Regions from separate parts of the Streptomyces sp. NPDC003720 genome, predicted to be linked through region 2. Evidence: riboswitches for the same ligand, from Rfam matches in the RefSeq annotation. Region 2 holds a riboswitch; each other region holds the start of a gene.

What was found. A riboswitch is a leader RNA that binds a small molecule or an ion and turns the genes downstream of it on or off. The one in region 2 is predicted to bind cyclic di-AMP.
Positions count from the first base shown of each region.
Region 1: it holds a riboswitch for cyclic di-AMP, as region 2 does, so the genes downstream of both, ACFYU0_RS32310 (M23 family metallopeptidase) here and ACFYU0_RS15625 (peptidoglycan DD-metalloendopeptidase family protein) in region 2, are expected to answer to the same signal.
Region 3: it holds a riboswitch for cyclic di-AMP, as region 2 does, so the genes downstream of both, ACFYU0_RS22540 (C40 family peptidase) here and ACFYU0_RS15625 (peptidoglycan DD-metalloendopeptidase family protein) in region 2, are expected to answer to the same signal.
Region 4: it holds a riboswitch for cyclic di-AMP, as region 2 does, so the genes downstream of both, ACFYU0_RS21995 (transglycosylase family protein) here and ACFYU0_RS15625 (peptidoglycan DD-metalloendopeptidase family protein) in region 2, are expected to answer to the same signal.

Region 1 covers NZ_JBIANZ010000014.1:125,848-132,860, reverse strand. The annotation lists gene ACFYU0_RS32320 (pitrilysin family protein) at 1-1,156, shown strand, start outside; gene ACFYU0_RS32315 (M16 family metallopeptidase) at 1,153-2,541, shown strand; cyclic di-AMP (ydaO/yuaA leader) riboswitch at 2,787-2,950, shown strand; gene ACFYU0_RS32310 (M23 family metallopeptidase) at 2,963-3,718, shown strand; gene ACFYU0_RS32305 (GntR family transcriptional regulator) at 3,917-4,612, shown strand; gene ACFYU0_RS32300 (HPr family phosphocarrier protein) at 4,761-5,042, opposite strand; gene ACFYU0_RS32295 (GNAT family N-acetyltransferase) at 5,220-7,013, shown strand, end outside.
Region 2 covers NZ_JBIANZ010000005.1:230,260-237,272, forward strand. The annotation lists gene ACFYU0_RS15600 (aspartate aminotransferase family protein) at 1-679, shown strand, start outside; gene ACFYU0_RS15605 (XRE family transcriptional regulator) at 754-1,380, shown strand; gene ACFYU0_RS15610 (DUF6126 family protein) at 1,377-1,499, shown strand; gene ACFYU0_RS15615 (tyrosine-protein phosphatase) at 1,506-2,303, opposite strand; gene ACFYU0_RS15620 (alpha-galactosidase) at 2,476-4,566, shown strand; cyclic di-AMP (ydaO/yuaA leader) riboswitch at 4,836-5,032, shown strand; gene ACFYU0_RS15625 (peptidoglycan DD-metalloendopeptidase family protein) at 5,037-5,981, shown strand; gene ACFYU0_RS15630 (SGNH/GDSL hydrolase family protein) at 6,235-7,013, shown strand, end outside.
Region 3 covers NZ_JBIANZ010000008.1:73,843-80,855, reverse strand. The annotation lists gene ACFYU0_RS22550 (M23 family metallopeptidase) at 1-1,163, shown strand, start outside; gene pcrA (DNA helicase PcrA) at 1,244-3,724, opposite strand; cyclic di-AMP (ydaO/yuaA leader) riboswitch at 4,008-4,179, shown strand; gene ACFYU0_RS22540 (C40 family peptidase) at 4,187-5,431, shown strand; gene ACFYU0_RS22535 (tellurite resistance/C4-dicarboxylate transporter family protein) at 5,712-6,680, shown strand; gene ACFYU0_RS22530 (hypothetical protein) at 6,684-7,013, opposite strand, start outside.
Region 4 covers NZ_JBIANZ010000007.1:466,688-473,700, reverse strand. The annotation lists gene ACFYU0_RS22005 (septum formation initiator family protein) at 1-163, opposite strand, end outside; gene eno (phosphopyruvate hydratase) at 286-1,593, opposite strand; gene ACFYU0_RS21995 (transglycosylase family protein) at 1,944-2,636, opposite strand; cyclic di-AMP (ydaO/yuaA leader) riboswitch at 2,641-2,813, opposite strand; gene ACFYU0_RS21990 (transglycosylase family protein) at 3,011-4,024, opposite strand; gene ACFYU0_RS21985 (cytochrome P450) at 4,173-5,462, opposite strand; gene ACFYU0_RS21980 (nucleoside triphosphate pyrophosphohydrolase) at 5,671-6,639, opposite strand; gene ACFYU0_RS21975 (SurA N-terminal domain-containing protein) at 6,727-7,013, opposite strand, start outside.

The DNA of each region.
Region 1 (7,013 bases), on a different contig from region 2:
CTTCGAACTGGTGCAGGGCGCCGGCGGCTCGCTGAACGGCACCACCAGCTTCGAGCGCACCAACTACTTCGAGACCATGCCCGCCCACCAGCTCGAGCTCGCCCTCTGGCTGGAGGCCGACCGCATGGGCTCCCTGCTGGCCGCCCTGGACGAGGAGTCCATGGAGAACCAGCGGGACGTCGTCAAGAACGAGCGCCGCCAGCGCTACGACAACGTCCCCTACGGCACCGCCTTCGAGAAGCTGACCGCCATGGTCTACCCGGAGGGCCACCCCTACCACCACACGCCGATCGGCTCGATGGCCGACCTGGACGCGGCCACCCTGGAGGACGCGCGCCAGTTCTTCCGGACGTACTACGCGCCCAACAACGCGGTGCTGTCCGTGGTCGGCGACATCGACCCGAAGCAGACCCTCGCCTGGGTCGAGAAGTACTTCGGCTCCATCCCCGGCCACGACGGCAAGCCCGCGCCCCGCGACGGCTCGCTGCCGGAGGTCATGGGCGGCCAGGTGCGCGAGGTCGTCGAGGAGGAGGTCCCGGCGCGCGCCCTGATGGCCGCCTACCGGCTCCCGCACGACGGCACGCGCGACGCGGACGCGGCCGACCTGGCCCTGACCGTGCTCGGCGGCGGCGAGTCCTCCCGGCTGTACAACCGGCTGGTGCGCCGCGACCGCACGGCCGTCGCGGCCGGCTTCGGCCTGCTCCGGCTGGCCGGCGCGCCCTCGCTCGGCTGGCTGGACGTGAAGACCTCCGGTGACGTCGAGGTGCCGGTGATCGAGGCCGCGATCGACGAGGAGCTGGCCCGGTTCGCCGAGGAGGGCCCCACGCCCGAGGAGATGGAACGCGCCCAGGCCCAGTTGGAGCGCGAATGGCTGGACCGGCTCGGCACGGTCGCCGGCCGCGCCGACGAACTGTGCCGGTTCGCCGTCCTGTTCGGAGACCCGCAGCTCGCCCTGACGGCCGTCGAGCGCGTGCTGGAGGTGACCCCCGAGCAGGTGCAGGAGGTCGCCAAGGCCCGCCTGCGTCCGGACAACCGCGCGGTCCTCGTGTACGAGCCGAAGTCCCCGGAGACCGTCGAGGACGCGGACGTCCCCGAGGACCCGGAGGCCGAAGCGACCGTCGAGGGCCGACACGACAACGAGGAGACGGCCAAGTGAGCGAGCTCGCCCCGATGGACTTCCACCCCCAGCCGCAGCCGGGCGAGGCCAGGCCCTGGGCGTTCCCGGCCCCCGAGCGCGGCACGCTGGACAACGGGCTGACCGTGCTGCGCTGCCACCGCCCCGGCCAGCAGGTCGTCGCCGTGGAGGTGCTGCTCGACGCGCCCCTGGACGCCGAGCCGACCGGCCTGGACGGCGTCGCCACGATCATGGCGCGGGCCTTCTCCGAGGGCACCGACAAGCACTCGGCCGAGGACTACGCCGCGGAGCTGGAGCGGGCAGGCGCCACGCTCGACGCGCACGCCGACCACCCGGGCGTCCGGCTCAGCCTCGAGGTGCCGGCCTCCCGGCTGGCCAAGGGCCTCGGTCTGCTCGCCGACGCCCTGCGCGCCCCCGCCTTCGCGGAGAGCGAGGTCGAGCGGCTGGTGCGCAACCGGCTGGACGAGATCCCGCACGAGCTGGCCAACCCCTCCCGGCGCGCCGCCAAGGAGCTCTCCAAGGAGCTGTTCCCGGCCACCGCGCGCATGTCGCGCCCGCGCCAGGGCACCGAGGAGACGGTCGAGAAGATCGACGCGGCCGCGGTCCGCGCCTTCTACGACCGTCATGTGCGTCCCGCGACGGCGACCGCGGTCGTGGTCGGCGACCTCACCGGCACCGATCTGGACGCCCTGCTCGCCGACACCCTGGGCGCCTGGTCCGGTACCCCCGGCGAGCCGCGCCCGGTGCCGCCGGTGACCGCCGACGACACCGGCCGTGTCGTCATCGTCGACCGCCCCGGCGCCGTCCAGACCCAGCTGCTCATCGGCCGGATCGGCCCCGACCGGCACGACCGGGTCTGGCCCGCCCAGGTGCTCGGCACCTACTGCCTCGGCGGCACGCTCACCTCCCGCCTGGACCGCGTGCTGCGCGAGGAGAAGGGTTACACCTACGGCGTGCGCGCCTTCGGGCAGGTCCTGCGGTCCGCTCCGGACGGCACCGGCGCCGCGATGCTCGCCATCAGCGGCTCCGTGGACACCCCGAACACCGGTCCGGCGCTCGACGACCTGTGGAAGGTGCTGCGCACCCTCGCCGCCGAGGGCCTGACCGACGCCGAGCGGGACGTCGCCGTGCAGAACCTGGTCGGGGTGGCGCCGCTGAAGTACGAGACCGCGGCGGCCGTCGCGAGCACCCTGGCCGACCAGGTCGAGCAGCACCTGCCCGACGACTTCCAGGCGACGCTGTATCAGCGGCTCGCGGCCACCGGCACGGTCGAGGCCACCGCGGCGGTCGTCAGCGCCTTCCCGGTGGACGGTCTGGTGACGGTCCTGGTCGGTGACGCGGCGCAGATCAAGGAGCCGGTGCAGGCGCTCGGCATCGGCGAAGTCACCGTGGTCGCCGCCGAGTAGCGGCCGGACGGCGCCACGCGCGCATGGGGACCTCGCGGCCGACGGGCCGTCAGGTCCCCATCGTGTGCGCGGTCCTTCGCGAAACAGGTGGGGCGCCCTTGTCCAGATGTCCGAATTGAGGCGGAGGTTGCCTGTCTGCCCTGTGGGATGCGCTACAAAAGCCCGGATCCGTTTGGGTGCCGGAGACCGGGCCGCTTAGCGTCATCCGGGCTGTCCGTCAGGCAGTGCGCCGCGCCCGCGGCACCGGACAGTCATCGCCGAGTCCCCGTACGGCGCGAGCCAGGGGAGCCGGGGACCCATCGCAGTCCCTGGGGTGAATCGGACGCCCGCGCGCGAGCGAGGGAGTCCGTAGGAGACCTTCCTGCTCCGAACCCGTCAGCTAACCCGGTAGGCGAGAGGGAAGGAAAGGACCAGCCACTTCATGGCGTTCATGTGCGCCTCCGGGAAGCACCGCAAGCCCGGCCGCGTCAAGCGCACCACCGCTCAGGCGGCGGGTGTCGCAGCCCTCACCACCACCGGCGTCATCGGCAGCCTCGCGGCCGCCCCGGCGTTCGCCGTGGAGAAGCCCGTCGAGCAGACCGGCCTCACGCCGGTGATCAGCGTGAGCGACCAGGTCGCCGAGCAGATCGACGAGCAGGCCGCCGCCCAGACGCAGGCCGCCGAGCGGCAGGCGGCCGAGGAGGCCGCCGTCAAGGCGGCCGCCGCCGAGGCGAAGAAGGAACGCGAGGCCGCGGCGCGCGCCGCCCGTGAGGCCGAGCGCAAGCGCCTGAACGCCTTCGTCGCCCCGATCGTGCACTCGTACGTCTCGACGGCGTACCAGGCCAGCAGCTCGCTGTGGTCGTCCGGCTCGCACACGGGCATCGACTTCCACGCCGCCAGCGGCACCTCCGTGCACGCGGTCGGCGCCGGCACCGTCGTCTCCACCGGCTGGGGCGGGGCGTACGGCAACCAGATCGTGATCCGGATGGCCGACGGCATGTACACCCAGTACGGCCACCTGTCCTCCATCGGCGTCACGGTGGGCCAGAAGGTGACCCCGGGCCAGCAGATCGGCCTGTCGGGCGCGACGGGCAACGTCACCGGCCCGCACCTCCACTTCGAGGCCCGTACGACGCCCGAGTACGGCTCGGACGTCGACCCCGTCGCCTACCTCCGCCAGCACGGCGTGCACGTCTGACGCCTCGCGCACGGACATCCGAAAGCCCCGGCTCACCGAGCCGGGGCTTTCGCCGTTCCCGGCGGTGTTCGCCGCTGTCCGGCCAAAAAATATTCATGGATTCCGGCCCGCCGTCGGAGATTCCGCTCCCTTGGAATAGAGTCACGAGTCAACGCGTCCATCGTCGGCGTTTCACGGGGATTAAGGCGGAGGTCGGTCATGCGTATTCCGGCGCATTCGGTGTGCACGGCGATCCGGGACGACATCGTCGCAGGCGTCCACGAGCGCGGCGGCCGGCTCACCGAGGAAGTCCTGGCCCGCCGCTACGGCGTCTCGCGCGTCCCCGTCCGCGAGGCCCTGCGCACCCTGGAGGCCGAGGGCTTCGTGGTGACCCGGCGGCACGCGGGCGCGTGCGTGGCCGAACCGACCGAGCAGGAGGCCGCCGACCTGCTGGAGATGCGCGTGCTCCTGGAGCCGCTCGGCGCCTTCCGGGCCGCCCAGCGGCGCACCGAGGCCCATCTGAAGGTGCTGCGCGGCCTGGTCAGGCTGGGGCAGGAGCGGGCCCGGCGGGGCGGCAGCGAGGATCTGCGCGCGCTGGGGGGCTGGTTCCACGAGACACTCGCCCAGGCCTGCGGCAGTCCCTCGCTGACGTCGATGCTGACCCAGCTCCGGCACAAGATCGCCTGGATGTACGCGGTGGCGGCCCCGCCGAGCCCGGTGGACTCCTGGACCGAGCACGGCGCGATCGTGGACGCGGTGGCGCGCGGCGACGGCGAACGCGCGCGTGCGCTCACGGCGCTGCACACCGAGCGCGCTACGGCCGCGCACCGATTGCGCTTTTCCGGCGGCGAGGGCCGCCCGGACCGTGTGAGGACTTCGCAACATGCCGTAAACATGTCGGGCCGGCGGCATTAACACGGGCACCGTATACAAAGAGGGGGGAATTCCGTGGCGCGGTATTTCCGCTGCCCGATTTCCCGCGCGCCTGGATTTCCGGAGAAACGGCGGAGCCGTGCCGCCCGGAAAAGGGCGGCACGGCTCCGGTGTTTCCCGTGACCGGTGCTCAGACCGTCTCGGGCAGTTCCTCGAGGCCCTCGGCGACCAGCTTGGCCAGACGGTCCAGGGCGACGTCCGCGCCCTCGGCGTCGGAGGCGAGGACGATCTCCTCGCCGCCCTGGGCGCCCAGGCCCAGGACGGCCAGCATGGAGGCCGCGTTGACGGGGTTGCCCCCGGCCTTGGCGATCGTCACCGGGACGCCTGTGGCCGTGGCGGCTCGGACGAAGATGGAGGCGGGGCGGGCGTGGAGGCCCTCGGCCCAGCCGACGTTGACGCGGCGCTCAGCCATGTGTTGCTGCCCTTCGGTGTTCAGGTTGTCTAGACCAGTTTCCCATATCGTGAAGCGTGCCCCGAGCGGTGCGGTGCACCGCCGCGGCGCGCCACCGGATCGCGGCCTCGATCCGGCCTGTCGTCCTCCACAGACTGCCTCGCGACGCCGTCGTACGCGAGCCGTACCCTGGGGCCCATGCAGAGCCCGGCGGACCGGCAGGACCGGCACGAGTACCCCGCTCACTGGGAGGCGGACGTGGTGCTGCGCGACGGGGGCACCGCGCGCATCAGGCCCATCACCGCTGACGACGCCGACCGCCTGGTCAGCTTCTACGAGCAGGTCTCGGACGAGTCGAAGTACTACCGCTTCTTCGCGCCGTACCCACGTCTGTCCGCCAAGGACGTCCACCGCTTCACTCACCACGACTTCGTGGACCGGGTGGGACTCGCGGCCACGATCGGCGGCGAGTTCATCGCCACCGTACGCTACGACCGCATCGGCACCGACGGCATGGCCGCCTCCGGACCCGCCGACGAGGCCGAGGTCGCCTTCCTGGTCCAGGACGCCCACCAGGGGCGCGGCGTCGCGTCCGCGCTGCTGGAGCACGTCGCGGCCGTCGCGCGCGAGCGCGGCATCCGGCGCTTCGCCGCCGAGGTGCTGCCCGCCAACACCAAGATGATCAAGGTGTTCACGGACGCCGGATACACCCAGAAGCGCAGCTTCGAGGACGGCGTCGTACGGCTGGAGTTCGACCTCGAGCCCACCGACCGCTCGGTCGCCGTCCAGCGCGCGCGGGAGCAGCGCGCCGAGGCCCGCTCGGTGCGCCGGCTGCTGGCGCCCGGCTCGGTCGCCGTCGTCGGCGTCGGCCGCGCGCCCGGCGGCGTCGGCCGCGGCGTCCTCGGCAACATCCGGGAGGCCGGCTACCAGGGCCGGCTGCACGCCGTGAACAAGGCCTTCGCCGAGGACCTCGAGGAGGTCGACGGGGTGCCCGCGCACCGCTCGGTGCGCGACATCGAGGGGCCCGTCGACCTCGCCGTCGTCGCCGTCCCGGCCGAGCACGTGCCCGCGGTCGTCGCCGAGTGCGGCGAGCACGGGGTGCAGGGGCTCGTGGTGCTGTCCGCCGGTTACGCCGAGAGCGGGCCCGAGGGCCGTGAGCGGCAGCGGGCCCTGGTGCGGCAGGCGCGCGCCTACGGCATGCGGATCATCGGCCCCAACGCCTTCGGGATCATCAACACCGCGCCCGGCGTCCGGCTGAACGCCTCGCTGGCCCCGGAGATGCCGAGGCCCGGCCGCATCGGCCTGTTCGCCCAGTCCGGCGCCATCGGCATCGCCCTGCTGTCCCGGCTGCACCGGCGCGGCGGCGGGGTCACGGGCGTCACGGGCGTGTCCACCTTCGTGTCGTCCGGCAACCGGGCCGACGTCTCCGGCAACGACGTCCTCCAATACTGGTACGACGACCCCGAGACCGACGTCGCCCTGATGTACCTGGAGTCCATCGGCAACCCGCGCAAGTTCAACCGCCTCGCCCGCCGCACGGCCGCGGCCAAGCCGCTGGTCGTGGTGCAGGGCGCCGGATCGGCGCCGCAGGGGCACGCGGTCCGGGCGACGCGACTGCCCCACGAGACCGTGTCGGCGCTGCTCCGGCAGGCCGGCGTCATCCGGGTCGACACGATCACCGAGCTGGTCGACGCGGGCCTGCTGCTGGCCCGGCAGCCGCTGCCCGCCGGCCCCCGGGTGGCGATCCTCGGCAACTCCGAGTCGCTCGGCCTGCTGACGTACGACCGCTGCCTCGCGGAGGGGCTGCGGCCCTCGCCCCCGCTCGACCTGACCACCGGCGCGACGGCGGAGGACTTCCACCGCGCGCTGTCGCGGGCCCTGGCGGACGACACGTGCGACGCGGTCGTCGTCACGGCGATCCCGGCGATCGGCGAGAGCTCGCCGGGCGACGCCGAACTGGCGGAGGCGCTGCGGTCGGCGGCCTCCGGGACG
Region 2 (7,013 bases):
CGAGGTGCAGACCGGCCTCGGCCGCACCGGCGACTTCTACGCCTACCAGCACGAGGAGGGCGTGGAGCCGGACCTGGTGTGCGTGGCCAAGGCGCTGTCCGGCGGCTACGTGCCGGTCGGCGCCACCCTGGGCAAGGAGTGGATCTTCAAGAAGGTCTACTCGTCCATGGACCGCGTGCTGGTCCACTCGGCCAGCTTCGGCTCCAACGCCCAGGCCATGGCCGCCGGGCTCGCCGTGCTGTCGGTCATGGAGAACGAGCAGATCGTGGCCGGGGTGCGGACCACCGGCGAGCTGCTGAAGTCGCGGCTCACCGCGCTGATCGACCGGTACGAGCTGCTCGCGGACGTGCGCGGCCGGGGCCTGATGATCGGCATCGAGTTCGGGCGGCCCTCCTCGCTGAAGCTGCGCGGCCGCTGGACCATGCTGCAGGCCGCCCGCAAGGGCCTGTTCGCGCAGATGGTCGTCGTCCCGCTGCTGCAGCGCCACCACATCCTCACGCAGGTGTCCGGCGACCACCTGGAGGTGATCAAGCTCATCCCGCCGCTGATCATCGACGAGGCCGACGTGGACCGGTTCGTCGCCGCCTTCACCGCCGTCATGGACGATGCGCACAACGGCGGCGGACTGATGTGGGACTTCGGGAAGACGCTGATCAAGCAGGCGGTGGGCAACCGGTAGAGCCGGCCGGAGGACGGGTTTGTCTCTGAGGCAAGAAATTTGCCGCAGAGGCAAACCTGGGGCTCAATGGAGGCATGAACGCCTCAGAAGCCTCGCCACCGGCGGGCGAGGGCGACGACCTGCTGCCCGCCGTGGCGCCGCAGCTCCGGGACCTGCGCCGGCGCGCCGGCCTCACCCTGGAGGCGGCGGCCCGCACCGCCGGGCTCTCGCCCGCCCACCTCTCCCGGCTGGAGACCGGCGGGCGCCAGCCGTCGCTGCCGATGCTGCTCGCGCTCGCCCGTACCTACGGTACGACCGTCTCCGAACTGCTGGGCGAGCGGGTCGCCGACCGGGACGCCATCGTGCGCGCCGCCGACATGGAGCCCACCCGGGCGGGCGGCTGGACCTACTTCCAGGCCGGCGCGTCCGGCCGGGGTATGCAGGCGTTGCGCGTCCGGGTGCCGTACGGCGCGCAGGGCGACATCGTGCGCGTCCATCCCGGCGAGGAATGGCTGCACGTGCTCAAGGGGCGGCTGCGGCTGCGCCTCGGGGACACCGCGCATCTGCTCGGCCCCGGCGACAGCGCGCACTTCGACTCCCTCACCCCGCACCGCCTGGCCGCCGAGGACCAGGACGGCGTGGAACTGCTGTTCGTCCACACCCTGCTGCAGAGCCCCACGGCCGCACTGTGCCTGGGCCCGCTGACCGGAGAGCTGCCATGAGCGACTACGAGACCAAGTTCCCCCGCTCCCTGTGGATCCGGCTGATCATCTACATCGCCGTGGGCCACCTGTTCGCCGCGTTCCTCTACCTGCTGTTCGCGGTGGGCGCCAAGAGCTGACGGACGTCAGTCGAGCAGGCGCTCCCGCAGCCGCTCACGGGTGGCCGAGGTGAGTGCGAGCCCCTGCTCGAAGTACGCGTCGAAGCCGCCCCAGGTCTCCTCGATGCTCCCGAACGCCGCCTGCAGATACTCCGCGCGCGCGTCGAAGAGCGGGCTGAGCAGCTCCATCACCTCGGGGGTGTACGCGGAGTCGGGGCTGCCGTTGCGTCGCACCTTGTAGCGGCGGTGCTTGGCGTTGGACTCGAGGTAGTCGGCGACGACCGCGTCGCGCTCCACGCCCACCGCGAGCAGGGTCACCGCTATGGAGATGCCCGCCCGGTCCTTGCCCGCGGCGCAGTGCATCAGCGCGGGGACGCTGTCCTCGGCGAGCGAGTGCAGCACCCGGGAGTGCTCGGCGGTGCGCTCGGTGACGATCGTCCGGTAGGAGGCGACCATCCGGGCGGCGGCCCTGCCGTCCGCGAGGATGTCGCGCAGCTGGTCGAGGTCGCCGTCCCGGACCATCTTCCAGAACTCGGCGCCGTCCGCCGGGTCGCTCAGCGGCAGGTTCACGTTCCGCACGCCCGGGAGGGCGACGTCCGGGCCCTCCAGCTTCTGGTCGGCCGCGTTGCGGAAGTCGAACACCGTGTGCAGGCCCAGGGAGGCGAGGAACGCCGCGTCCTCCTCCGTCGCGTGCGCGAGGTGACCGCTACGGAACAGGACCCCCTGCCGCACCCGCCGGCCGTCCTCGGTCGGCAGTCCGCCCACGTCACGGAAATTGCGCACTCCGGCCAGCTCCGGCTCGGTCGACGGGACCTGCTGCGTCACGGGGGCTCCTCCCGGTCGGAACCCGTCGGCTCGGCTCGCCGGCGGGCGCTCCGACGACGATACGACATCGATCACCTCGGGCAACGAGTTGTCCACAGGCGTTGCCAGGGGCGCGCACGGGCCCCGATGATGTGCGCACCTGAGCGGATCTGTTGACACCTGTGAGGTCTCGATGGTGGACATCGCCGAGAACGGACGCACCTGGCTCCTGTCGGGGCCCACCAGCAGCTATGCCCTGCACCTGACCGAGGCGCACGAGCTGATCCACCTCCACTGGGGGCCCCGCATCACGCTCCCCGACGCCGAGGCCCTGGCCCTGAGCCCGCTGCCCGGCTACCGGCCCTTCGAGTCCCCGCTCGACGGCCGCGAGGAGTACCCCGTCGAGGGCGGCCCCCGCTTCGTCCGCCCCGCGCTCAGCGTCCGCACCGGCGAGCGGCGCGGCACCGAATGGCGCTTCGTGTCGTACGAGTGCGAGCGGGACGAGGCGGGAGACGGCGCGGAGCTGCGGCTGCGCTTCGACGACGACGGACTGGCGGTCACCCTGCACTACCGGATGCGCGGCGACGTGGTGGAGCGCCGGGTCACCCTCGACAACGGCGGGCAGACGCGGGTGGAACTGCTGCGCGCCGACGCCGCCGCCTGGACCCTGCCCGACCGCGACGGCTGGCGGCTGTCCCAGCTCCACGGCCGCTGGGCCGCCGAGTCCCTGCTCACCCGCGCTCCGCTCACCCACGGCGAGAAGGTCATCGGCAGCCGCCGCGGCCACACCGGCCACCAGCACCTGCCCTGGGTCGCCCTCGACACCGACGCCACCGAGGAACGCGGGGAGGTCTACGGCTGCGCGCTCGGCTGGTCCGGCTCCTGGCGGATCGCCGTCGCCCAACTCCCCGACGCACGCGTGCAGATCACCGGCGGGGCCGGCCACGACGACTCCGGCCTGCTGCTCCTGGAACCGGGGGAGTCGTACACCACCCCCGTCTTCGCGGGCCTGTGGAGCGACGGCGGATTCGGCGGGGCCAGCCGGACCTGGCACGCCTACCAGCGCGCACACGTGATCCCGGACGCCGACCGGGACCGGCCGGTGCTGTTCAACTCCTGGGAGGCGACGTTCTTCGACATCTCCGAGGAGCAGCAGGCCGCGCTCGCCCGGCGGGCGGCCGGCATCGGCGTCGAACTGTTCGTCGTCGACGACGGCTGGTTCGGCGCCCGCACCAGCGACCGGGCCGGACTCGGCGACTGGACCCCCAACCCCGACCGGTTCCCGCACGGCCTCAAGCCCCTGGCCGACCAGGTGCACGGCCTCGGCATGCGGTTCGGCGTCTGGGTCGAGCCCGAGATGGTCAACCCGGACAGCGACCTGTACCGCGCCCACCCCGACTGGGTGCAGCACCAGCGGGGCCGCAGGCGGACGGAACTGCGCAACCAGCTCGTCCTCAACCTCGCCCGCGAGGACGTCCAGGAGTACCTGTGGGAGCGTCTGGACGCCCTGCTGTCCGGCGCGCCGATCGACTACGTGAAGTGGGACTTCAACCGCTGCTTCACCGACGCCGGCTGGCCGGGCGAGCCGTATCCGCAGCGTCTGTGGGTCGACCACGTCCGCGCGCTGTACGCCCTGCTGGACCGGCTGCGCGCCGCCCACCCCCACGTCGCCTTCGAGTCCTGCTCGGGCGGCGGCGGCCGGATCGACCTCGGTGTGCTGAGCCGCACCGACCAGGTGTGGACCTCCGACAACACCGACCCGCTGGACCGGCTCGCCATCCAGCACGGCTTCAGTCAGATCCATCCCGCGCGCGTGATGGCCGCCTGGGTCACCGACAGCCCGAACAACCAGCTCAACGGCAGGACCAGCTCCCTGCGCTTCCGTTTCGTCAGCGCCATGGCGGGCGTCCTCGGGATAGGCGGCGACCTCACCGCGTGGTCCGAGGAGGAGCTGGCCGAGGCCCGGGAGTGGGTGGCCCTCTACAAGGAGATCAGGCCGCTCGTCCAGCGCGGCGAGCTGTACCGGCTGCGGCCCCCGACGGGCGGCCTGAGCGCCGTCCAGTACGTGCTCGGGGACGAGACGGTGGTCCTGGCGTGCCTCCAGGCGCAGAGCTACGGGGAGCCGGTGCCGCGCGTACGGCTGCGCGGACTCGACCCCACGGCATCGTACGAATGCTGCGAAACGGGCGAAGTGCACCGCGGTGCGGTGCTGCTGCACCATGGACTGCCGACCGGACTGCGCGGTGACCTGGATGCGGTAGTAGTCCGACTGCGCCGCATATGATTCCTCTGCCCGAATTGACGCCTTCGTCGCAACTCGGCCCGGAGTAATGGCCGCTGGGGAGCGGTGCGTGAGGAGCGTCATAACCGTGACCGTCCGCTGTTCGTCATGTTCACCTAATTCCTGGACGGAAACCGGGAATTCGATCGGCGGAGCGGACGGGAATTCACGCACGGTGACCGCGAATTTCCCTTTTGGATCTTCTGGGGCGTGAACGCCGGGAATCGGCCGCTTGTTTCCGCGCGTCCCGCTCGCTTACGTTCGCCACCAATCCGGACGGAACGCCGAATCCTGCCGCCGCCCGGAGTCCCGCACACATGACCCGTGCACGGCAGGAGCGGGGGACCCACCAGGTACGACTCGCCTGTCCCGGTCTCCGCGACAGGCTCGGGGTGAAGCCGCGCACCGCGCGGCCGGGCAGCTCCAGCCCGAACCCGACAGCTCACCCCGCAGGCGCCGGAGAGGAATGCGTCATGCCCGCGAAGGGTAAGCACCGCCGTCCCAAGTCTCGGCGTTTCACCCGCTCCATCGCCGCCGCCGGAACCGGCGGCGCCGCACTGGCCCTGCCCCTGCTGGGCGCCACCGGAGCGCACGCCGCCACCGCTCAGTCCACCCCCGGAAAGACCGTGCAGTCCGCCGGGAAGACGGCGGCCGGAAAGGCCGCGGCGGCCACCCAGCAGGCCCCCGGCGTGCACACCTACACGGTGAAGCCCGGCGACTGCCTGGCCGGGATCGCCGGCGAGCAGCATGTGAGCGGTGGCTGGCACCGGCTCTACGCCGACAACCGGCAGGCCGTCGGCGAGAACCCGGCGCTGATCCACCCCGGTCTGAAGCTGTCGCTCGGCAAGAAGGCCGCCGCCCCGACCCGCACCGAGGCCCCCGCCCCCGCGCGGTCCGCGCAGCCTTCGGGCGCCCGGGCCGAGTCCCCGGCGATGACCGCCCCGGCCGCCCCCGTCCTCCAGGCGTCTCCGGTGGCCCAGGTCACCAAGGCCGCCGAAGCCGCCCCCGCCACCGGCTACACCCTCCCGGTCGCCGTCCCCACCGTCGGCACCGCCTACCACGTCGCCGGCAGCATGTGGTCCAGCGGCTACCACACCGGCGTCGACTTCGTCGTCCCCACCGGCACCTCCCTCAAGGCCGTCGGCGCGGGCACCGTCGTCTCCGCCGGCTGGGGCGGCGCGTACGGCAACCAGGTCGTCATCAAGCTGAACGACGGCTACTACGCCCAGTACGCCCACCTCTCCCAGCTCTCGGTGTCGGCCGGCCAGACGGTGACCCCGGGCCGGCAGATCGGCCTGTCCGGCGCCACCGGCAACGTGACCGGCCCGCACCTGCACTTCGAGATCCGCACCACGCCGGACTACGGCTCGGACGTGGACCCCGTCGGCTACCTCCGCTCGCACGGCGTCGCCCTCTGAGCCACCCGCGCTCAGCGACACGCTCCCGGCGGCCACCTGCCGGACAGCCTCCGAAGGCCGGACCCCCGATCCCCGGGTCCGGCCTTCGGTACGTCCGGACCGGCCCCGTACCCGCCGTATTCCTGGGTTGGCAAACTCTTTAAGGGTGTCTCATCTCACCGATCGTCAACCCCTGCCTACGGTCGCGTAGGTCACATCCGAAGGTGAATCATGGTCCGACGTGGCAGACGATTCGAAGAGTGACAACAGTGCAGTGATCGGGTCGTACGTAGCGGTGGGGGACAGCTTCACCGAGGGCGTCGGCGACCCCGGGCCCGACGGGGCGTTCGTGGGCTGGGCCGACCGCTTCGCGGTCCTGCTCGCCGACCGGCGGCCCGAGGGCGACTTCCAGTACACCAACCTCGCGGTCCGCGGGAAACTGCTCGACCAGATCGTCGAGCACCAGCTCCCGAAGGCCGTCCAACTCGCCCCCGACCTCGTCTCCTTCTGCGCGGGCGGCAACGACATCATCCGGCCCGGCACCGACCCCGACGAGGTGGCCGAGCGCTTCGAGCGGGCCATCGCCGCCCTCGCGGCCGCCGCGGGCACGGTGATGGTGACGACCGGCTTCGACACCCGGGGCGTGCCGGTGCTCAAGCACCTGCGCGGCAAGATCGCCACCTACAACGGGCATGTCCGCGCCATCGCCGACCGGTACGGCTGCCCGGTGCTCGACCTGTGGTCCCTGAAGTCCGTCCAGGACCGCAGGGCCTGGGACAGCGACCGCCTGCACCTCTCGCCCGAGGGGCACACGCGCGTGGCGCTGCGCGCCGGGCAGGCCCTCGGCCTGGAGATCCCGGCCGACCCGGAGCAGGTCTGGCCGCCGCTCCCGCCCAGGGGCACCCTGGAGATCCGCCGGGACGACGTCCACTGGGCCCGCGAGTACCTGGTGCCGTGGATCGGCCGCCGGCTGCGCGGCGAGTCCTCCGGGGACCACGTCACGGCGAAGGGCGCGCTGTCGCCGGACGACATCAAGATGCGCATCGCGGCGGT
Region 3 (7,013 bases), on a different contig from region 2:
GCGCCGACCACACCCAGCAGTGGCAGTGGGGCACCCAGACCTATGACACCGGCGTGTACGACGCCACGCAGTGGAACTCCGACGGCACGTCCGTGCAGCACGACCAGCTCGGAACACCGCACGAGCAGCTCGCCGCGCCGCACGACCATCCCGCCGAGCCGTTCGAGCAGGCCGCCGAGACGGGCGAGTTCGGTCAGTACGCCGAGAGTGCCGAGTACGCCGAGGCCGGCGAGTACGCGGGCAGCGGCGAGTACACCGGTGCCGCCGAGTTCGGTGAGTACGCGGAGGCCGCCGAGTACGAGGAAGCGGCCGCCGGGAGCGGCGAGCCGGGCGATACGGGCGAGCTGCCCGTCGTACCGGCTCTGCTCGACGACCAGGAGGAGTCCGCTCCGATCCCCGCTCCTCGCGCGGGCTCCCGCAGCGCGTCGCGTTCCCGTCGCCGTACACCGCCCAAGCGCTCCGCGCTGCTGACCATCGCGGTGCCGTCGGCCTGTGTGATGGGCGTCGCCGGCATCGCCGCCGCCTCCGTCGGCGGCCTGACCGACGACGGCAAGGAGACCTCGACCACCGCGTCGGACGCGCAGTCGGTCAAGCCCTCCGTCGCCAACAGCAAGCTGGACAGCCAGCTCAGGACCCTCTCCGCGGGCGCCGACGACTTCGCCGACCGGGCCAGCCGGACGCAGGAACGCATCGACCTCAAGACCCAGCAGGAACTGCAGAAGAAGAAGGCCGCCGCCGAGGCCGCGCTCAAGGAGCGGCTGCGGCCCAAGTTCGCGATCCCGGTCGCCCAGAAGGGGCTCAGCGCCTACTTCGGCCAGGCGGGCGTGAACTGGATGTCCGTCCACACGGGCATCGACTTCCCGGTGTCGTACGGCACCACGGTGATGGCCGCGACCGACGGCGTCGTCTCCACCAAGTGGAACAGCGCCTACGGCAACATGATGATCGTGACGGCGAAGGACGGCACGGAGACCTGGTACTGCCACCTCTCCAGCTACCGCGTCGCCTCCGGTACGGAGGTCAAGGCCGGCCAGCCGGTCGCCTACTCCGGCAACTCCGGCAACTCCACCGGCCCGCACCTGCACTTCGAGGTCCGGCCGGCCGGCGGGGCGGCCATAGACCCACTGCCGTGGCTGCGCAGCCACGGGCTGGACCCGAACTGAGCCTCGAAGCAACCGGAGAATGACGTGAGCCCCGCCCGGCCGGCGGGGCTCCTGTCGTCCTGGGCTGCCCGACGGGTGGCCTAGAGCTTCTCGACGGGCGCGTACCGCAGCAGCAGCCGCTTCGGCTTGGTGTCGCCGAAGTCGATCGTCGCCTCCGCGTTGCCGCCGGTGCCCTTGACCCCGACGACCGTGCCGAGACCGAACTGGTCGTGCGTGACCCGGTCCCCCACGGCCAGGGCGACCACGGGCTTCTCGGCCGAGCGCCGGGTGGCGAACCCGGACGCGCCCGACGCCGCGGAACGGGAGCGGGAGGAGGACAGCGACGCGGCGACCCCGGCAGCGGGTCCGGAGGACATCGGCGCCGCCCCTCCGGTCCGCTTCCACTCCAGGTGGGCGGTCGGGATCTCCTCCAGGAAGCGGGAGGGCGGGTTGTACGACGGCTGGCCCCAGGCGCTGCGCATCGCCGACCGGGTGAGGTAGAGCCGCTCCCGCGCGCGGGTGATGCCCACGTACGCCAGGCGCCGCTCCTCCTCCAGTTCCTTGGTCTGGCCGAGGGCGCGCATGTGCGGGAAGACGCCGTCCTCCATGCCGGTCAGGAAGACGACCGGGAACTCCAGGCCCTTGGCGGTGTGCAGGGTCATCAGGGTGATGACGCCGTCGCCGTCCTCCTCGTCCGGGATCTGGTCCGAGTCGGCGACCAGCGCGACCTGCTCCAGGAAGTCGGCGAGCGTGCCCGCCTCGCCCTCCGCGCGCTCCTGCTCGAACTCCAGCGCCACCGCCGCGAGTTCCTGGAGGTTCTCGATGCGGGTCTCGTCCTGCGGGTCGGTGGAGTTCTGCAACTCGGCCAGGTAACCGGTGCGTTCGAGTATGGCCTCCAGCACGGTGGCCGGTCCGGCGCCGGACTCCACGACGGTCCGCAGGTCCTCCATCAGCGTGTTGAACCGCTTGACCGCGTTGGTGGAGCGCGCGGCCATTCCGTAGGCCTCGTCCACGCGCTTGAGTGCCTGCGGGAAGCTGATCTTCTCGCGCTGGGAGAGGGCGTCGATCATCGCCTCGGCCCGGTCGCCGATGCCGCGCTTGGGCACGTTGAGGATGCGGCGCAGCGGCACCGAGTCCTCGGGGTTGGCGAGGACACGCAGGTAGGCGAGGACGTCCCGGACCTCCTTGCGCTCGTAGAAGCGGACGCCGCCGACGACCTTGTACGGCAGGCCGACGCGGATGAAGATCTCTTCGAAGACACGGGACTGCGCGTTGGTGCGGTAGAAGACGGCGACGTCCCCGGCCTTCGCCTCGCCCGCGTCGGTGAGGCGGTCTATCTCCTCGGCGACGAACTGGGCCTCGTCGTGCTCGGTGTCGGCGACGTAACCGGTGATCCGCGCGCCCTGGCCGGCGTTGGTCCACAGGTTCTTCGGGCGGCGGGACTCGTTGCGTTCGATGACCGCGTTGGCGGCGGACAGGATGGTCTGCGTGGAGCGGTAGTTCTGCTCCAGCAGGATCGTCGTCGCGTTCGGGTAGTCCTCCTCGAACTGGAGGATGTTGCGGATCGTCGCGCCGCGGAAGGCGTAGATCGACTGGTCCGCGTCACCCACCACGCACAGCTCGGCGGGCGGCAGGTCCGACTCGCCGGGCGGCACGTCCTCGTCGTGCTGCCCGGTGCCCACCAGCTCCCGGACCAGGGCGTACTGGGCGTGGTTGGTGTCCTGGTACTCGTCGACCATGACGTGCCGGAAGCGGCGGCGGTAGTGCTCCGCGACGTCCGGGAAGGCGCGCAGCAGGTTGACCGTCGTCATGATCAGGTCGTCGAAGTCCAGCGCGTTCGCCTCGCGCAGCCGCGACTGGTAGAGCGCGTACGCCTGGGCGAGGGTCTTCTCGAAGCCGTCGGTGGCCTGGGCGGCGAAGTCCTCCTCGTCGATCAGCTCGTTCTTGAGGTTGCTGATCTTGGCGCTGAAGGACTTCGGCGGGTAGCGCTTAGGGTCGAGGTCGAGGTCGCGGCAGACCAGGGCCATCAGGCGCTTGGAGTCGGCCGCGTCGTAGATCGAGAAGGACGACGTGAAGCCGAGTCTCTTGGACTCGCGGCGCAGGATGCGCACGCACGCGCTGTGGAAGGTCATCACCCACATCGCGCCGGCGCGCGGGCCGACGAGCTGCTCGACCCGCTCCTTCATCTCGCCCGCGGCCTTGTTGGTGAAGGTGATCGCGAGGATCTGGCCGGGGTGCACGTTCCGCGCGGCGAGCAGGTGGGCGATGCGGTGGGTGAGCACGCGGGTCTTGCCCGAGCCTGCGCCGGCCACGATGAGCAGCGGAGAGCCGGCGTGGACCACCGCGGCGCGCTGGTTGTCGTTCAGCCCCCGGAGCAGCGCGTCCGGGTCGGTCACGGGACGCGGGGCGCCGTCGCGGTAGTGCGCGTCCCGGTCCGGCGGCACGTCGAACTTCCCGCCGAACAGATCGTCCGGAAGGGGCTCCGGAGCGTGATCGTCCTCGGGCGGCGGCGGGGGCTCCTCCGCGTGCCCACGAGGGGCCTGGAGGTCCGCCAGGAAGCTGTCGTCAAAGAGGCTGCTCATCGCTCTACGAGTCTAGGGGGCCGCACCGACAACCGGTCCCGGCACCGGAAAACCGGCGGCCGTGAGGTCGGCGACAGGACCCGCGTCGAGCGCGCCGGCCGGCGTGCCGCGGACCCGGCCGGACTCCTCACCCTGCGAGATCGCCTTGTCACGCCTGTATGAAACCGGCCCCGGGTCACGGAAATGTATCGGACATATGGCACAGCAACCTTCACAGGAGTCACACGAGTTGGCTAGGTTTCCGTCAGGCCGCACGACCCCTACCGGCGAACCTCGCCGGGCCGCGCGGCCTCCGCCGAGTCCGGTGCGCCCTTCACGGCGGCCGGAGCCGGGGACCCACCGATCCTGGGGTGAATCGGCCGACTCCCGCCCGGGAAGACGCCGTAGGGCAACCCTTCCGAACCACCCGCCCGAACCCGACAGCTAACCCGGTAGGCGGCACGTTGGAAGGAGTCGCCAGCCTTGGCGTCGCACCGCAAGCCGGGTCCCCCGGGGACCCGCGGGACGGGCATCCGCACCCCCGTCCTGGCCACCGCCGCCCTCACCTCCGTGGCCGTCCTGTCCCAGACGGCCGCGTCCGCCTCGGCCTCCGCCCCCTCCGCGGGCGACGGCAGGCCGAGCCTGGAGGAGGTCGAGAAGAAGATCGACGAGCTGTACCGCAGGGCGGACCCGGACGAGGAGCCCGCGGCCGTGCAGCGGGCTCGCGCCGAGGCCCCGCGCGCGGAGGCCGTCCGGCGCCCGGGACTGTTCACGAAGGCCCGCGAGGGGCTGGCTCCGTTCGCCGCCGCTCCGGAGCCGGCCGGTTCGCTCCTCGCGGAGTTCCCGGAGGACCACTTCGCCCAGAACCGGCTGATGCACCGGCTGGCCTCCCGGGTGAAGGGCGCCGCCGAGCGCAAGGCCCCCAGGGCTCACGAGGCGCCGGCGACCGCCGCACCGTACGACGTGAGGACGGCCAAGGCGGCCGTCCAGCACAAACTCGTCACCGCGCGCGGGCTGCTGATCCGGCTGACGGCTTCGGCCGCGGAACCGATGCCGGCACCGGCTCCACTCCAGGCCCCGGCCTCCACCACGGATCCGTTGGCGGTCCAGGCCCCGGCTTCGACCGCGGGTCCGATTCTCGATGCGATCCCCACTCCGGACCCGCTGCTCGAGGCGCCCCCGGCTCCGGACCCGCTACTCGATGCGATCCCGGCTCCGGACCCGGCTCAGGCCTTCGCTTCGGCACCGGCCGCCGGCCCGGTCCTGGCTCCTCCGGTCCTTGCTTCTCCGGTCCCGGCCCAGGCGCCGGAGCGGACGCGGTCCGCAGCGCGGCGGCCGAGCACTCCGCCCGTCGTACCGCACGCCCCCGTCACCAAGGCAGAGAGGGCGATCGCCTTCGCCCGTGCCCAGATCGGCAAGCCGTACGTCTCCGGCGCCAGCGGGCCCGGCTCGTACGACTGCTCCGGCCTGACCCAGGCCGCCTGGAAGGCCGCCGGCGTCGCCCTGCCGCGTGCCGCGCGGGACCAGGCCGCCATGGGCACCGCCGTCCCGCTCGACGAAGCGCGCCCCGGCGACCTGGTCTTCTTCCACCACGACAGCAGCCATGTGGGCCTGTGCACGGGCGACGGGACGATGATCCACGCCCCGCGCCCCGGTGCGTACGTGCGCGAGGAGCCGGTGCACCTGGCGGGCGAGTCGGTGGTCCACCGGGTGGTGCGGCCGGCCTGACGGTGCTCTTTTCGGGCTCCACGCGCGCGTGCCCCGCGAGCGCGGGCGGCTCCGCTCCCTAGGTCGTGTCCGCAAAGTCGCGTCGTTCGCCCGCAGGGCGGGCGTCGCGGCGTCCGGTGCGTGCTCTGGGGGTCCCCCCGGCCGAAGGCTGGGGGAGTGCCGGTCGGATGCCCTCGTACTGGGTGTACTCGGGCTTTCGGCCGGTGCGGCGAGAGTGCGTGCCGGGCGTCGTGACGCAGACGCGACTTTGCGGACACGGCCTAGCATCGGGCTCATGCCCATGCCCCGCTTCTCCGGTGTGCGTACGTGGTGGGCGGGGCGTCCGCCGGCGGCGGGGGCGGCCGTCATGGCGAGCGGCATCGTGTCGGTGGCCCTGCATCTGACCGGTGCCGAGACGGTGTCGCTCGTCTTCCTGTGGCTGGGCTGCCTCGCCTGGGCGGCGCTCGCCGCCGACTTCACCGTGCGGCTGGTGACGCAGCGGCCGCGGTGGATGGCCGAGGCGAAGAGCCCCGGCGCGCTCACCGCCGTGGCCGCCACGACCGTGCTCGGCACCCGGCTCTCGCTGCTCGGCCGGCAGACCCTGGCCGAGGCCGCCCTGGCACTGGCGGTTGTGCTGTGGCCGGTGCTGCTGCTTCTCGTCGTACGGCACTGGGAGCGGCGCATGCCGGGGGCGGTGTTCCTGTGTTGCGTGGCCACACAGGGGCTCGCGGTGCTGGCGGCCACCCTGGCCGCGGCGGAGACGACGGCCTGGCTCGCGCGCGCCGCGCTGGTGCTGTTCTGGCTAGGCCTGGTCCTCTACTGCCTGGCGCTGGCGCGCTTCGATCCGCGTCAGGTGCTGGAGGGCGCCGGCGACCACTGGATCGTGGGCGGGGCGCTCGCCATCTCGGCGCTGGCCGGGGCGAAGCTGCTGGCCGCCGACAGTGCGCGGCTGTACCTGTGGAACGACGACGACCGGGGCGTGCTCCGCAACGTCACGGTCGCGCTGCTGGTACTGGACCTGGCGTGCTGTGTGGTCCTGCTGGCGGCCGAGGTGGCCCGGCCGCGGCTGCGTTACGACGTGCGGCGGTGGTCGACGGTGTTCTCGCTGGGCATGACCGCTGCGTCGGCCCTGTCGGTCGGCGCGTTCATGGGCATCGGGTGGCTGCGGCAGCCGGGCGAGGCCTTGGTGTGGCTGACGGTGGCGGTGTGGGTGGCGGTCGCGGCCGGCGCGGTGCTCGCGGGCCGCGCCGGGCTCGTCAGGGCGCGCTGAGTCTCACGTCCACAGCACGGCGATGAAGATGTTCGCCACGGTCAGCAGGCCGACGAGCCCGAAGACGCGCTTGTCCACCTTCTCCTCGTCGCGCTGGACGTAGACCAGTCCGAGGATCACGATCAGCAGGGCCAGCTTCACGCCGATCTTGAAGGAGTTGACGTGGTGGCCGTCGGCCTCGTTGAGCCCGACCAGGGCCACGCCGGTGACCAGCATGGTGAACGCGCCGTGCAGCATCCCGGGGACGAACCGGGCCGTGCCCTGGCCCATCGCCTTCATCTGGGTGAGGAAACCGCCGAGCAGTGCGGCGATGCCGATGATGTGCAGGCCGAC
Region 4 (7,013 bases), on a different contig from region 2:
TCAGCGAGCACAGCACCAGCGCCAGCAGGGCCGCGCGGCCGGTGAGCCGGGAGCGGCGGGCCTGCCGTTTGGTCTGGGAGCGGTAGACCCTGGCCGCTGTCTGCTCGCCGAGGGCGCGCAGCCTGGTGGCGGTGGAGAAACGGTCCCGGTCCTTGACGGCCATCTGGCTCTCCGCCTCCCCTTCCACGTGCGTACGTCCCCGCACACGGTACGGGACCGGGTACGGGGACGTACGTACGACTGGCTGATACCCGGGCCGTCCCGTTCGGATCGGCCCGGCCGGGGTCAGCCCTTGGAGACCCCGGTGTGGCCGCGGAAGCGCGGGAAGGCGCTGCGGCCGGCGTACACCGCGGCGTCGTCGAGGATCTCCTCGATGCGCAGCAGCTGGTTGTACTTGGCGACGCGCTCGGAGCGGGCCGGGGCGCCGGTCTTGATCTGGCCGCAGTTGGTGGCGACGGCCAGGTCGGCGATGGTGACGTCCTCGGTCTCGCCGGAGCGGTGGGACATCATGCACTTGAAGCCGTTGCGCTGGGCCAGCTCGACGGCGTCCAGGGTCTCGGTGAGCGAGCCGATCTGGTTCACCTTGACCAGAAGGGCGTTGGCGGCGCCCTCGTCGATGCCGCGGGCGAGGCGCTCGGGGTTGGTGACGAACAGGTCGTCGCCGACGAGCTGGACCTTGTCGCCGAGCTTGTCGGTGATGATCTTCCAGCCGGCCCAGTCGTCCTCGAACAGCGGGTCCTCGATGGAGACGAGCGGGTAGGCCGCGACGAGCTCCTCGTAGTACTCCGTCATCTCGGCGGCGGAGCGCTCCTTGCCCTCGAAGAGGTACTTGCCGTCCTTGTAGAACTCGGAGGCGGCGACGTCGAGCGCGAGGGCGATCTGCTCGCCGGGCGCGTAGCCGGCTTCCTTGACGGCCTCGAGGATGAGGTCGAGGGCCTCGCGGTTGGAGCCGAGGTTCGGGGCGAAGCCGCCCTCGTCGCCGAGGCCGGTGGACAGGCCCTTGCTCTTCAGGACCTTCTTCAGGGTGTGGTAGACCTCGGTGCCCCAGCGCAGGGCCTCGGAGAAGGACTCCGCGCCGATCGGCGCGATCATGAACTCCTGGATGTCCACGTTGGAGTCGGCGTGCGAGCCGCCGTTCAGGATGTTCATCATCGGCACCGGCAGCAGGTGCGCGTTCGGGCCGCCCAGGTAGCGGAACAGCGGCAGGTCGCTGGCCTCGGAGGCGGCGTGCGCGACGGCGAGGGAGACGCCCAGGATTGCGTTGGCGCCGAGCGAGCCCTTGTTGTCGGTGGCGTCGAGGTCGAACATGGCCTGGTCGATCAGGCGCTGCTCGGTGGCGTCGTAGCCGACCAGCTCCGGGCCGATCTGCTCGATGACGGCGAGGACGGCCTTCTCGACGCCCTTGCCCTGGTAGCGGTTGGGGTCGCCGTCACGGAGCTCGATGGCCTCGAAGGCACCGGTGGAGGCACCGGACGGAACGGCGGCACGACCCGTGCTGCCGTCGTCGAGGCCGACCTCGACCTCGACCGTGGGGTTGCCTCGGGAGTCCAGGATTTCCCGGGCTACGACGACGTCGATGGACGGCACGAGCATCTCCTTCTTGGATGTGACGCTGGAAGTGCGGGGCGGGGTGCCTTGCGGCTCTGCCTTGCGACTAGAGCCTAACCGTCCAAGGGGCGTCGGCCACCGACCGACCGTCCCGTGGACAGGGAGACGGTACCCATTGTTCCCGCCCGGAACAAAGGGGTTCGGCCAAGGTCCCGCCGACGAGGCGGGGAAGAGCCGGCGAAGAGCCGGGAAAAACACAGCCCCGCCCCGGTGCGTACGGGGGAACACGCACCGGGGCGGGGAGCCCGTGGGGGACGGGGGGAATGGCCCTCACGAGGCCTTCGGCTTGGGGGACGGCCTGGTGAGGGCACTGTGGTTCCGGTCGGAGCCAGGTGTCACTTCAGGTGAAGCTGCTGGCCCGGGTAGATGAGGTCGGCGTTCTCGACGATGTCCTTGTTCAGCTTGTAGAGCTTCTGCCAGCCGCCGTCGACCTTCTGCTTCTCGGCGATGGTGCCGAGGGTGTCGCCCTTGACCACCTTGTACTCGCCGTCGCCCTTCTTGACCTTCTTGCCGGTCGGGGTGGTGACGGTCTTCTTCGCGCTCGCGGCCGGACGCTCGCTGGAGCGGGAGGCGGCCTGCTGGTCGGTGGAGCGGGTGGCGGTGCTGCCCGAGGAGGTGTTCCCGGAGGAGGTGCTCGGGGCGGAGCCGTTGTTGGGGGTGCTCGACAGGCCCTTGCCGCACACCGGCCAGGCGCCCTTGCCCTGGGCGGCGAGGACCTTCTCGGCGACGGCTATCTGCTGGGCCTTGGAGGCCTGGTTGGCCTGGCCGGCGTACTGCGTACCGCCGTAGGCGGCCCAGGTGGAGGCGGAGAACTGCAGACCGCCGTAGTAGCCGTTGCCGGTGTTGATGGACCAGTTGCCGCCGGACTCGCACTGGGCGACCGCGTCCCACTCGGAGGTGGTGGCGGCGGAGGCGTTGCCGGCCGCCATGAGCGGGGCGGCGACGGCGGCGCCGGTGACACCGGCGAGCGCGATGGCACGGGTGGCCTTGGACGGACGACGGTGCTTGCCCTTGCTGGAGAACAGCATGGATGGATCCCCTCACCGACGCCTGCGAGGTGAGCTGTCGGGTTCGGGCCGAATGAGTTGCCCGGCCGCGGGCCCGCTTTCACGGGCCGCGGCTCCACCCCTAGCCGGTTCCAGCGCGTGCGCTGGTTCCGGCACTTACCTTGGGTCCCCCGCTCCTGCCTACGGCGCATTACGCGACGACTGTTCCCGGGCGGCCACTGGCAGGATTCGGCGTTGCGGCAGCCGGGGCTCGTGGTGACGAGCGGTCACGACCGTAGACACGCGATCGAGGGAATTTCAAAGACGATCAGGGCTTCTGAGACTCATCCCACACTTTCACCGAAAGGGACATCGGTGATCAATCCGGGCGTCAACTACCGCTGCTTTTGGCCCGTTTAGCTACCGACTTCGAGGGTCTGACCGGCGGAGATGTGGTTCGGGTCGGCGCCGATGGCCTTCTTGTTCAGGGCGTACAGCTCATGCCATCCGCCGTCCACGTCAAGGGAGTCGGCGATGGAGGCGAGGGTGTCGCCTTCGTGGACCGTGTAGGCGTCCGCCCCGCGGGAGGCGTGCTTGCCGGACACGGTGGCGTTCTGACCGTTTGTCACGCTTTCGTCCGCACTGTCGCCGCGGTGACGTCCGCCACTGCCGAGCGCTCCGGTGTCGACGAGGCTCCAAGAACCGCCGGTCTGCCATGAATTGTCCGAGTCCTCCACGACAGGATCCGGAGTCGCGGACTCGCTCCCCTCCGACTCCTCGGCGCGAGGCGAGGCGGACTTGTCGGACTTGGGAGCTTCCGCACCCTTGTCCGTAGCCTTGGAGTCGGCGCCCTTGCCCGTGTCCGAGGACGGCTTGCCGGCCGAGTCCGAGGAGGAGTCGGACGACGGTGAGGAATCGGGCAGACCGGACGAGTCGGAATCGTCCGTGGAACCGGACGACGGGTCCGTGGAGCCGGAGGCGTCGCCGGACTGGTCGTGCCCCGAGTCGGACTTGCCCGGGCCCCCGACGCCCGTGTCGACGTCCAGGGAGCCGGAGTCCGAGGTCAGACCGGAGAGCAGGGCGCAGGTCGTCCAAGGCGTGGTGCCCTTGTCGGCGAGGATCTTCTCGGCGACGGCGATCTGCTGCGAACGGCTGGCCAGGTCGGCGGTGGCGGCGTACTTCGTGCCGCCGTACGCGGCCCAGTCGTCCTGGGAGATCTGCAGCCCGCCGTAGTACCCGTTGCCCGTGTCGGCGCTCCAGGAGCCGCCGCTCTCGCACTCGGCGACCTTGTCCCAGGTGGTGCCGTCGGCCGCGTTGGCGCTCGCGGCGCCGAGGAGCGGGATGGCGATGGCGGAGCCGGTCACTCCGGCCGCGACGAGAAGTGCCGGAGCCTGACGGGGGCGACGGTGACGACCGTTCCCGGAGAGCATGCGGAAGCCTTTCGTGCGACAGCGGGACCGGCGCGGCCGATGGTGCTGGGGCCGCGCTGATGGGTGAACGTATAGGCATACGATCACTTGTCACAAGTTCATGCCGCACAGATCACGTGAAGATCACAGAGTTGAACGCCCGTCATGTTTACGGTTGTACGGCCTGTTCCGCGGCCGGGGTGAACTCCACGGGCAGGGTGCGCAGCCCGCGCATGATGAGCCCGCCGCGCCAGCGCAGTTCGGCCGGATCGGCCGCCAGCCGCAGGTCGGGGAGGCGGGTGAGGAGCGTGGCGAGCGCGGTCCGGCCCTCCAGCCGGGCGAGCGGGGCGCCGAGGCAGTAGTGGATGCCGTGGCCGTAGCCGAGGTGCTGGTTGTCCGCGCGGGCGAGGTCGAGGACGTCGGGGTCGGCGAACCGCTCCGGGTCACGGTCGGCCGCCGCGAGGACGACGAGCACCGGGTCGCCGGCCGCGATGTCCTGCCCGCCGAGGGTGAGCGGCCGGGTGGCGAACCGCCAGGTGGCCAGCTCGACCGGGCCGTCGTAGCGGAGCAGTTCCTCGACACCGGTCTCCAGCAGGCCCTGTTCGCCGCGGGCGAGGGAGTCCTGCAGCCGGTGGCGCTGCTCAGGGTGGGTGAGCAGCGCGTAGGTGCCGTTGCCGATGAGGTTGACGGTCGTCTCGAAGCCCGCGAACAGGAGGATGAAGGCCATCGCGGCGGCCTCGTTCTCGGTGAGGTGCTCGCCGTGGTCGGAGGCGCGGATGAGACCGGAGATCAGGTCCTCGCCCGGGGTGGGCTCGGCCGGCAGCGCCGCACGCTTGCGGTGGATGAGCTCGGCGAGGTAGCCGCGCATCTTCTTCACGGACCGGGCGACCCCGCCCCGCGGTCCCCCGCCGTGCCGGATCATCATCCCGGCCCAGTCGCGGAAGTCGTCCTGGTCCTCGCGCGGGACCCCGAGCAGGTCACAGATGGCGTAGATGGGCAGCGGGAAGGCGAAGTCGTGGATGAGGTCGGCGGAGCCCGTCCTCGCGAACCGGTCGATGAGGTCGTCGGTCAGCTCCTGCACCCGGGGCGCGAACTCGGCGACCCTGCGGGGCGTGAACGCCTTGCTGACCAGTCTGCGCAGCCTGGTGTGGTCCGGCGGGTCGATGTTCAGCAGGTGCGTCATCAGCTCGGCCTTGCGCTCGCCCGGGATACCGGTCTTGCCCTTGGCGTGCGCGGGCTCGTCGTGGTGCGCGGGGTTCTTGCTCAGCCGCTGGTCGGCGAGGGCCTGCCGGGCGTCGCCGTACCGGGTGACCAGCCAGGCCTCGACCCCGCTGGGCAGCCGCGTCCGGCGCACCGGCTGGTGCTCGCGCAGCCAGGCGTAGGCGGGGTAGGGGTCGGCGGCGAACTCCCAGGTGAACAGTTCCGGGGCGGTGCTGGGCGGGGCGGGCTGGTCGGTCACTCCTCGACGGTATCGGTCGCGGACGCCGGCCCCGCCCCGGCCGGCGTGAACCGCCCCGGCCGGCATGACCGCCCCGGCCGCCGTGACTGACCCGGCCGGCGTGAACCGCCGCGGCCCGTTTCCGCCGCGGCCGCCGCGGTCGTCCGCGCGCGCCTCGGGCCGGCGAGGCCGGACTGAGACGCCGTCACCGGGACGCTCGCGGCGGCTGTCAGCCCTCGGCCGCCCGTATCGCGTCCCGGTACACCCGCGCCGCCGCCCGCAGGGCCGCCTCCGGGTCGACGCCGTCGGCCTCCGCGCGGACCGCGAGGGCCAGCAGTTCGTAGCCGATGCCCTCGCCCTCGGGCAGCGGCACCTCCAGGCCCGCCGTGCGGGTGCGGGAGGCGAGCTTGGCGGCGAGGGCGAGGCCGGGCTGGCCGAGCGGGACGCCCTCGGTGACCGAGGTGCGCCGCTTCTCCTCGGCCTTGGTGCGCAGCCAGTGCTCCTTGACGTCCTCCGGGGTCTCGGCCGTCTCGTCGCCGAAGACGTGCGGGTGGCGGTGGATCAGCTTGGCGACGATGCCGCCGGCCACGTCGTCGACGGAGAACGGCGCCTCCGGGTCCTCCTCGGCGATGCGGGAGTGGAAGACGACCTGGAGCAGGACGTCGCCCAGTTCCTCGCGCAGCTCCTCCCGGTCGCCGGCCTCGATCGCCTCGACCAGTTCGTACGCCTCCTCGATGCCGTACTTCGCCAGACCCAGGTGGGTCTGCCGGGACGACCAGGGGCATTCGGCACGGATGCGGTCCATGACCTGGACGAGGTCGAGGAGGCGGGCGCCGGGCAGGTCGTAGGAGGCCGGCAGCAGCTCCAGCTCGGGCATCCGGACCCGTCCGGAACCGGCGAGGCGGGCGAGGCTGTCGGTGAGGGCGGGCTCGCCCTCGCCCGTGGCCACGACCACCACCGTCCGCCCGCCCGCGCAGGCGTCGACCAGCTCCTGCGCGGTGGGCGACGCCTCCGTCACGGCTGTCCCGGCCTCCCGCAGATAGGGGAGCTGCGGGTGGGCGCCGTCCGCGCACAGCACGGCGTCGGCGGCGCGCAGCGCCTGCCAGGCGGGCCAGGACAGCAGGCCGGGCGCGACGCGGTGGCTGGTGGTGAGCAGGACGATGCGGCCGGGGGCGGCTTCGGGGCTGGTTGCGTTCACCATCCGAACGTAACCCACGGCGACGAGGGACGGGATCGGTTGTCCACAGGGCCGGAGGCGACGTGTGATCGTATGACCGACCGCCCGCTATGCCGGCTGCTGCGCCCCGGTCGCCGTGACCTCCCGCACCCAGGGCGTCTTGGCGTCCACGCGGCCGCTCTTCTGCACGTCCCAGGCGCCGTAGCGCGGGTTGAGGTCGACGTGGAGTTCCTGGGAGGCCCGGGACAGGGCCTTCCAGAAGGCGGGCTGCGTGGTGTCCGTGCCGAGCTTCTGGGCGAGCTTCTGCGCCTCGAGCTGGAGCCGGAGGTTGTCGTCCAGGCGGCCGGGCGCGATGCCGTACTTCTGCAGCCAGGCCGTCTGCAGGCCCTTGGCGC